DNA from 3 places in the Lapidilactobacillus salsurivasis genome. Region 3 is predicted to be linked to each of the others. Evidence: predicted binding sites of a transcription regulator. Region 3 holds the regulator's gene; each other region holds the start of a gene.
What was found. The regulator HrcA, encoded in region 3, represses chaperone genes, less so after heat shock. The targets are predictions, from matches to a motif close to TTAGCACTCNNNNNNNNNGAGTGCTAA.

Region 1: a site for HrcA is predicted at 1,182-1,208, ahead of ACYVSB_RS08925 (ATP-dependent Clp protease ATP-binding subunit). Genes of this name have one in related genera too.
Region 2: a site for HrcA is predicted at 1,330-1,356, ahead of ACYVSB_RS05085 (Hsp20/alpha crystallin family protein). Genes of this name have one in related genera too.

What each region holds. Positions count from the first base shown of each region.
Region 1 covers NZ_BAAABI010000006.1:142,896-146,172, reverse strand. Annotated here, with positions in the region: gene ptsP (phosphoenolpyruvate--protein phosphotransferase) at 1-449, opposite strand, end outside; gene ACYVSB_RS08935 (phosphocarrier protein HPr) at 449-715, opposite strand; gene ACYVSB_RS08930 (hypothetical protein) at 879-1,073, opposite strand; gene ACYVSB_RS08925 (ATP-dependent Clp protease ATP-binding subunit) at 1,300-3,277, shown strand, end outside.
Region 2 covers NZ_BAAABI010000003.1:211,920-215,196, reverse strand. Annotated here, with positions in the region: gene ACYVSB_RS05090 (YitT family protein) at 309-1,220, shown strand; gene ACYVSB_RS05085 (Hsp20/alpha crystallin family protein) at 1,424-1,873, shown strand; gene ACYVSB_RS05080 (hypothetical protein) at 1,860-2,222, opposite strand; gene ACYVSB_RS05075 (hypothetical protein) at 2,499-2,624, opposite strand; gene ACYVSB_RS05070 (NAD(P)H-dependent oxidoreductase) at 2,713-3,277, opposite strand, start outside.
Region 3 covers NZ_BAAABI010000002.1:10,074-13,350, forward strand. Annotated here, with positions in the region: gene ACYVSB_RS02005 (hypothetical protein) at 64-201, shown strand; gene ACYVSB_RS02010 (hypothetical protein) at 182-370, shown strand; gene ACYVSB_RS02015 (hypothetical protein) at 345-467, shown strand; gene ACYVSB_RS02020 (hypothetical protein) at 612-818, shown strand; gene hrcA (heat-inducible transcriptional repressor HrcA) at 1,152-2,237, shown strand; gene grpE (nucleotide exchange factor GrpE) at 2,261-2,920, shown strand; gene dnaK (molecular chaperone DnaK) at 2,988-3,277, shown strand, end outside.

The sequences.
Region 1 (3,277 bases), on a different contig from region 3:
TTAGGCAGTTCGACCCCTAACAAGTGCGCCATGATCCGCTTGGTAACATCGCGGACGTCAGCGGCGCGTTCTTGCATATAAGGATTATCTGTCATCGCCTCAAACATATTGATGAACGTGGTCGCAACATCATCCAAAGCGGATTCCGCGTTGACTTTCTCATCTTCGATCTTTTGTTTGACGGCGCCTGTGAATTCAGGGTCCGCTAAAATCATCATATGCGCATCAAAAACTTGGGCTTCTTCTTCGCCCAAGCTTTTGCTTGCGATATCTCGGATTTGTTGTAACTCGGAATTAGATTTAGCGATGGCGCTTTGCAAACGATCGGTTTCTTTCGTTACATCATTGATTGCAGACTTCGAAAATGACAAATCAGGTTGAACAAGGAGATAGGCTTTGGCGATTGCAACGCCGTCACTAGCCGCAATCCCTTTCAAGGTTGTAGTCATTATTCAGAAAGTCCTTCTTTCTTCATTGTCTCGTCAACGGCAACGATTGCTTCGGCTTCATCAGCGCCATCAGCAGAGATCGTAACATCTGCGCCTTGACCAACGCCTAAGGACATTACACCCATGATTGACTTCAAGTTAACTGACTTACCTTTGTATTCAAGGTTGATGTCTGAGTTGAACTTGCTAGCAGTTTGAACCAAGAGAGTTGCAGGACGAGCATGAATACCAGTCTCAGCAATAACATGAAAATCGCGTTTTTCCATTATAATGAGCTCCTTCATAAATAAAAAATTTTTGGTTGCGTTAAAAAACACAACCGTGAAACAGGTCCGTTTTCGGACGCTGTTTGCTACAACCTAAATGCTACCATTTTTTGCCAAATACTACAAGAATTTTTGAACGTTAACCTGCCAAAAATCGGCTTATTTATTGAACGTTACCGCTTTCATCAAATCGATAGATCACTGTACCATTTCGCTTGGCTTCACCCACGATTTCTTTCCGTTGCGGGAACTCTAACCAAGCTTTTCGGAAGTTCATGAAGTCCTTTTCTGTCACTGTTAATGACGATATCTCACCATTGACCAACGCTTGTAATTGCTGCGAATAATCGGAAGTCATTTTGATTGCCCACCTTGTCTTTGAAGATTTAAAATAGTTTTAAGAGCTAGACCCCTTTGTTCAAGGTGCCATCTAAAGCTTATGAAAATTTGGTCAGAATTACAAGCCTTAGCACTTGTGCCCATAGAGTGCTAATACTATAATACAAGCATAGGTCAACAAAGGTCAAACTTTGCCCGACCTTTTTTACCAGAAGCGACACATCCAGAAAGGTGTGATGGAGACAATGTTATGCCAAAATTGTCATCAAAATGAAGCCACGATTCATTTATATACGACGGTTAATGGGCAGCGCCGGGAAATCGACCTGTGCCAAAACTGCTATCAACAACTAAAAAATGAAGTTGGTCAAGGAGGTAATTCAAGTATGGCCCAAGATCCATTTGGTTTTTCTGACCTTAACGATATGTTACGCGCAATTGGCGGTCAAGGCAATGATCCCAACGCTGGCTTGCAGCAGCAACAAGAGCGCCCATCCCAAGCGCAACCGGGCCAAGGTGGCCGGGGCAATCGGCGGGGTAATGGCGTGCTCGCCCAATTCGGCGTCAATTTGACCGATCAAGCGCGCCAAGGTAAGATCGACCCGGTCATCGGCCGCGATAGCGAAATCGCCCGGGTGATCGAGATTCTCAACCGCCGGACCAAGAACAACCCGGTTTTGATCGGGGAAGCCGGCGTGGGTAAGACCGCTGTTGTCGAAGGCTTGGCGCAGAAGATCGTCGATGGCGATGTACCCGCCAAATTACAAAATAAAGAAATCATTCGCTTGGACGTGGTTTCCTTAGTTCAAGGAACCGGTGTCCGCGGTCAATTCGAACAGCGGATGCAGCAAATGATCCAAGAATTGCAACGCAACCCTAATATTATTTTATTCATTGATGAAATCCACGAAATCGTCGGCGCCGGTAACGCTGAAGGCGGCATGGATGCGGGTAACGTCTTGAAACCGGCGCTGGCTCGCGGCGAACTGCAATTAGTTGGCGCCACGACCATGAATGAATACCGGACCATCGAAAAGGACTCCGCCTTAGCGCGGCGGCTCCAACCGGTCACGGTGAATGAACCGACTCAAGCGGAAACCGTCGCGATTCTCAAGGGCTTACAACCACGCTACGAAGATTATCATCATGTGCGCTATTCCGCGGAAGCGATCAAAGCGGCAGTCAGCCTGTCGGCGCGTTATATCCAGGATCGCTTTCTACCCGACAAGGCAATTGACTTGCTCGATGAATCCGGCTCAAAGAAGAATCTCACTTTGACCAATATTGACCCGAAAGTGATCGAAGAAAAGATCCAATCAGCGGAATCGCAGAAGCAAGAAGCGTTGCAGCAAGAAGATTATGAGCGGGCAGCCTACTTCCGTGATCAAATCGAAAAGCTCAACAAAATGAAGAACAACCAAGCCTCCGCCGATGGTGATCGGCCTGTGATCACGGAGAAGGATATGGAACAGATCGTTGAAGAGAAGACCCATATTCCCGTTGGCGAATTGCGGGCGCAAGAACAAGCGCAATTAAAGAACCTGTCAGAAGATCTGGAGGCCAAGGTGATTGGCCAAGATCAAGCGGTTGACAAGGTTGCCCGCGCGATTCGACGGAATCGGATCGGCTTCAATAAATCCGGACGACCGATCGGCTCCTTCCTCTTTGTTGGTCCCACTGGTGTCGGCAAAACCGAGCTGGCCAAGCAATTGGCCCAAGAGCTGTTTGGCTCCCAAGACTCAATGATCCGCTTTGACATGAGTGAATACATGGAAAAGCACAGCGTTTCGAAATTGATCGGGTCACCTCCTGGCTATGTTGGCTACGAAGAGGCCGGTCAATTGACCGAGAAAGTGCGGCGGAATCCTTACAGCCTAGTCCTGCTTGATGAAATCGAAAAGGCCCATCCTGATGTCATGCATATGTTCCTGCAGATTCTTGATGACGGCCGCTTGACCGATTCGCAAGGACGCACCGTTTCCTTCAAAGATACCATTATTATTATGACCTCCAACGCCGGCCAAGGTGATGTTGAAGCCAATGTTGGTTTCGGTGCCGCGGCCACAGGCGAAACACATTCGGTTTTGGACAAATTAACTGATTTCTTCAAGCCGGAGTTCCTCAACCGTTTCGATGACATTGTCGAATTCAATTCATTGACCAAGGCTAACTTGATGAAGATCGTCGATTTGATGATCAACGACACCAATACTATGATCGCGG
Region 2 (3,277 bases), on a different contig from region 3:
ACTTTTGGAAAGTGACACAGATCTGGCAAACTGTTGGGGCAATGGCTTGGATTTTTCGGCCCCAGTCAACTCGCCAACGGTTCGCCGCTGGGCTACGCGCCAGAAAAACGACCAGCCCCGGTGGTGTGAATCGGTTGAAAGCGGGCGAATCCCGCTGGCTGTGTTATAATTATTGAAACATAACTGCCACCGATTGAAGTTCGCCACTTGATTTTGGCGGGGTCAGTCGGGTCAGGCAGACTCTTAGGTCCGAATCGGCGAAACGCTGAGGGCGGACTAGATAAATTTTCAGAAAAGGAAGTGCTTTGATGTCAAGATTTGTTCGTTCGAAGTGGGCGCAATTCTTAGTCATGCTGGTAGCTTTGGAAATCATTGCCATCAGTATCAATATGTTCTACGCGCCCCACAATATCGCTTCTGGCGGCGCCACCGGGATCGGGATCCTGCTGGAAGCGGCCTTTGGATTCAATCTGTCATTGGTTGTTTTGATCATCAATATTTTCATGTTGATCCTGGCGTGGATTTTCTTAAGCAAGCAAACCGTTTTGAAAATCGCCCTGGGCAGTTTCATTTTGCCTGTTTGTTTGGCGTTGACCCCGCAGATCAAATTGATCAAAGACCCACTCTTGACCGTGATCGTGGGCGCGTCGATTTTCGCGGTGGGCATCTCAATGCTCTACCAAATCGACGCTTCCAGTGGCGGAACCACAGTGCCACCACTGATCATCAAGAAATATTGGGGGCTGAAAACATCCACCTCCTTACTGCTGATCGACGGGGTGATCTGCCTGCTGAACGTGTTCGTCGCCGGCTTCGAAGTGATGGTCCTGGCGGTCACGTCGCAGATCCTGACCACGATCGTGATGAATTTCATTGAAACAGGCTTCGATCGCAAGAAAGTCATTTACATTATGAGCGATGCGGATCTGAATAAGATCAAAGGCAAGCTGGGTTTGCTGGGGAAGGCGCTCACGATTTTCAACGTGACGGGCGGCTACACCGGGCACGACAAAGAAATGTTAATGGTCATCGTGGAAAATCCCGATTACCACCAACTCCTTGGTCTGGTTCATGAGATCGACCCCAGCGCGTTTGTATTGGTGATGGACGCCGCCGAAGCTCGCGGTGGCATTTGGAACGGTGGCGACCAATACCTGACCCAGATCCCCAGTGAGAAACGCTCGGAAGTTTTAGAGAAATTCAACGCGGACGAACGTTGAGCTCCGGCGCGTCACTCAGCCACGGGCCAGCCGCCAGTAACAGTCACACCAAATGAATGACCTACTAAGTAAGTGGGAATGCCTAGACAGGGGTATTCCCACTTACTTTTTAGCACTCAGATATTCAGAGTGCTAAATTCTTGAAACCAACCAAAAAGTGATTATAATGGGTTTTGAAGGTTGAAGAAAGGAAGTAAAGAATTATGGCAAATGACTTAATGAATAACCGTCGTAATGATTTATTTGGAGGTTTCAATGATTGGTTTAATGATGACCGTTTCTTTAACAATCTCGGGCGTGCGTTCTATGGCATGTCCGAACCGAACGATTTAAAGACGGATATCAAGGAAACCAAGCATGATTATCAAGTGACTGTTGATCTTCCTGGTTTGGATAAGAAAGATATCGAAGTGCGTTATGACAACGATATTTTGACGATCAGCGGCAAGAAGGACAGTTTCACGGATGACGCCGACAAAGATGGCAACACCTTGATGAGCGAGCGGAGTTACGGCAGTTTCTCACGGCAATATCGCTTGCCTAAGATCAAGGCGGACGCGATCTCAGGTCACTATGAAAATGGTGTTTTGAAGATTACCTTGCCTAAGGAAAACAAAGAAATCAGTAGCGATCACCAAATCAAGATCGACTAATGAGTTTCACACTGGCAGATAAGTAAAAGCGATGGCGAACTGGCATAATAATGTCGGTTTTCCATCGCTTTTTTTGAAAGTATAAGATGATGCCCGCAGCTTGCGCTGCGAAATTCGGGGTGAGCTCGCTGTGGGCGTCACTTTGAGCTTCGCAAAGCCCGCGAATCTCAAAGCTGAGCCTTATTCTAAGCGGCAAAGCCGCTAAGAATAACGACACGGCGATCTCACCCCGAATTTCTCCGCTCCAGCCGCTCAACGTTATAACAGCCGTTTGAGCACTCACGCCAATTGGCAAGCTATGGCCAATTGAGGGGGATCCACGAAATTGACGGTCGTGGTTAGTGGTCAAAATCTTTAAATTGGTGACACCAGTATAGTCTGTCTGATGAACTAGGACATGATCTTGATGAATCAGCTGAATCGATCGATTTCACTCAAAGATTATTCAGGGAACTGGTAAAGATGTTCGACCAACGCAACCTGTACCAACCAACTAGTTCAAATCCGTTGGCATTGCCGTACCACAAAAAAAGTGTGATGGGTTTTGACCACCACACTTGCAAAAACACTTTTTCAGATATCCAACTTTGATTGCAGATAGGCTCAATTCTGCCTAGCAACCGCCTCAGGACGTGTGGCTCAGCGGTGAGATTATTCTTAGCGATTTATCAATTAGAATAAGGCTCGATTTGAAGACAAGCCGCTGGGCTTGCGGATTGGCTTCAAACGATGCCCACTGCGTTCCAGCCACGACAAACGTCCTGAGGCGGTTGCGTCACCACCAAACCCAGCAGATCCGCAACACCCACCTACATCAGCAATCAGGAGCGCAATATAACTCAGTGCTTTTCCGAAGCGCCCGAAACACCATCAACTGCCGGCTTGGCAGGCGTGGCAGCCTTTTCCGAGGCGCCGGAAACGCCGTCGACTGCTGGTTTAGTTGGGCCGGATTTCTCCGAGGCGCCACTGACCGCGTCCACATCGCCAACGAGTTTCTGGCCAGTTTGTTGCAAATACCAGTCGATGATTGGTTGAATGTCCAGAACGTATTCGTTGAGCCCTTTGTAGGCGCCGGTTTCATCATGTAGCGCTTGATAATTGTGGACGACGAACTTGTCCGGTCCGTGGGTGGGCACGTGCATTCGAATCACGTCTTGTTTGCCGTGGCGCAGTTGCTGGATGACCCATTCCACGTTTTTCCGCGCTCGTTCTGGGTGGCAATTGATCAAGGGATTACCAGGTTGAGTGGGGTTGCGGCTGGCCAACATTTTCTCGCCGGTATCCGGTTGTTGATTGTAGTAGAGGAATTGGTTGTTGCTGTCGGCGAAAGTGAGTTCCATGGGCATTGAGGCCAGGAAATAATTCAGTTGGTCGACGGTCAAGATCCCCCGATTCAAGCGAACA
Region 3 (3,277 bases):
TGAATCAGGCGGTCGGTATCTTTTGCGTAGGCTGAACAGTTCCGTTTGTTTCTTTAACAATTCATGGGTGGAAACCGACCGATTCAACGGACTGATCAAGAACTTGACTCAGTTTATCAAGCAGACTATCCTGGTGTCACCAATTTAAAGCTGGTAACTATTAACCATGGTCGTCAGTTGCGTGGCTCCCCATCAATTTAACAATAGCTTACAAGATGGCGTGAGCGCTCAAACGGCTGTTAAAACGTTGAGCGGCTGGAGCGGAGAAATTCGGGGTGAGATCGCCGTGAAATTGGTCTTAGTGGCTTTGCCACTTAGACCAAGGCTCAGCTTTGAGATTTTCGGTGGTTTTCCGAAAAGCTCAAAGTGACGCCCACAGCGAGCTCACCCCGAATTTCGCAGCGCAAGCCGCGGTCGAACAAATGACCTTTTTGGGTGATACGGCAATGCCAACGGATTTGGATTAGAAGGTCGGGACATTTTGCGTAAGTGGAACATCTTTATCCGCTCCATAAACAATCATTGGTTGGAAAAAAACCGATTCAGGTGATTCACTGAGAACTAGTCCGGTTTATCAAGCAGACTATCCTGGTGTCACCAATTTAAAACTTGTGACCACTAACCACGGTCGCCAATTGCGTGGCTCCTTATCAATTGACCATAGCTTGCCAATCGGCGTGAGCGCTCAAACGACTGTTATAACGTTGAGCGGCTGGAGCGGAGCGTGGCGTTGGTGGTTCGTTTGCTCGTTGGCGGAAGGTCGGGCTGGGGGTGAGTCAGCCGCGATATTATTGTTGGCGATTTATCGCCTACAATAAGGCCGAGCTTGAAGATTTTCGGTGCACTTCCGAAAAGCTTCAAGTCGTGCCCGCAGCGTTCCACCACCCCCAGCCCGACCTGGAGCCCTACCACATCTGCCCACCACCAACGCCACGCGCAGCGCAAGCCGCGGGCAAACTACTTTATCTAGTCTGAGCATGGGTTGAGTCCCATCGACAATCAGGGCGGAGAAGCTCATCGGTCCCCGGTCTGATTTCACGTTTTTTTAAAGAAAAATGGTGCGTTTCCTTGACTTTAAAAGCCGCGGTTGGTATATTTTATAGTGTTGTTAGCACTCATAACAATCAAGTGCTAAAAAAGAGGTGATAACTATGCCGACCAAACGTCAGGCACTGATTTTGGCAGAGATTGTTCGTATTTATAACGAAACAGGACAGCCTGTTGGTTCCAAGACATTGATGGGTCAATTGCCGTTCCACATCAGTTCCGCCACGATTCGTAATGAAATGGCGGCGCTGGAAGATGATGGGTTGATCATGAAAAATCACACATCATCGGGACGGATCCCATCAACGGCTGGTTATCGTTATTATCTCGATCATTTGCTGCAACCGACCGCGGTCTCGCCGCAGGTTTTTGATAAAATCGCGGCGAACTTTGACCACGATTATCATGAAATCGATGAGATCGTCAAGCAATCCGCGACGATTTTATCAAATTTGACCAATTACACCACGATTTCACTGGGACCGGAAAGCGCCAATGTGACGTTAACTGGGTTTCGGGTGATTCCGTTGGGTCATGATCAGATCATTGCCATTTTGGCGACCAGCGCTGGGACGGTGGAAAGTCGCGTTTATCGGTTGTTGCATTTGATCAGCTCCGACGATTTGGAGAAGGCCGTCCGGATCATTAATGATCAACTGGTCGGCTTGCCTCTGGCTGTCGTGAAACAAAAACTCGCCAGTGAAATTCCCCAATTGTTGACGAAATATTTGCATTCTTCGACTGGTTTTATCGATTTGTTTGGTGATGTGTTGAAGCGGGCGGCCTCGCAACATTTCTATGTGGGTGGTCGTTCCAATCTCCTGAGTTTCGCCCAACCGACCGATCTTGATCAGCTGAAGAGTGTGTATCAACTGCTTGACAAGGAATCGATCTTGCCATCGTTATTGGATCTGGATCAGTTGGCCGCGGCGAAAAATCCGCAAGATCCGCAACAAGTTCTAGGTCCGATTTCCGTCCGCTTAGGCGACGAATTCAATAATTCGCTGCTTAGTGACTATGGTTTGATCACGGCCAAGTATCATGTGGGTCAGCACGGGGATGGCGTGATCGCGATTCTCGGGCCCACCAGCATGCCCTATTCGCAACTGATTGGGTTGTTACAACTTTTCAGCGATGAATTGGTTAAGAAGCTAGTTGAGTATTACGGCTATTTTCACGATGATAGCTAGTTTAAATCAAAGGAGTGACGGATTTGTCCGCTAAGACAAACAAACAACCTGAGCAGCCAGTTGAATTTCCATCTGAAAAAGACGCGAAATTCGCAGAACAGGCGAAACAGGCTAAAGAAAGTAAGAAAGCCGCCAAAAAGGCGAAGCAGCAAGAATCAGTGAAGCAAGTAATCGAGGATCTGAATGATGAAGATCTGAAAGAGGTTATTGCCACTGATCCGGCTGTGTTAGAACAAAAAGTGGCGGATCTAACCGCGAAGAATGAGGATTTACAAGATCAATGGTTGCGTGCCCAGGCTGAAATCCAGAACATGCACGCGCGCCATGAGAAAGAACGCGAAACCCAAGCGAAATACGCGGCCCAAAAGTTAGGCACGGCGATTTTACCAGTGGTGGATAACTTGGAGCGGGCGTTAGCTGTTAAAGTGGAAGGCGAATCAGCGCAGCAACTGCACAAGGGTGTGGCGATGGTGCTGGATCACCTACAAGCAGCTTTGCAAGATAACGCCATTACCGCGGTTGGTCAGGTCGGCGAACCATTTGATCCTCATTATCATCAGGCCGTGCAAACGGCGCCAGCCGACGCTGAACATCCAGCGGACACGATCTATCAGGTCCTGCAAAAGGGCTATTGCCTGAAAGATCGCACGATCCGGCCAGCGATGGTCATCGTGGCCAAATAGCCGCGTTGAGCGAACTTGTTTCAATCAAAGTCAATTAATTTTTAAATAATAAGTGAGGTAATTCAATATGGCAAAAGTTATTGGGATCGACTTAGGGACAACCAACTCTGCAGTTGCAGTCCTTGAAGGCGGCAAACCAAAAATCATTACAAACCCAGAAGGCAATCGGACGACTCCATCTGTCGTGGCTTTCAAAGACGGTGAAATCCAAGTTGGTGAAGTTGCCAAGCGGCAAGCGATCACCAACCCTGATACAATTTCTTCGATCAAACGTCATATGGGCGAGGCTGGCTACAAAGTCTCAGCTAATGGCAAGGAATACACCCCACAAGAAATTTCCGCGATGATCTTGCAGTA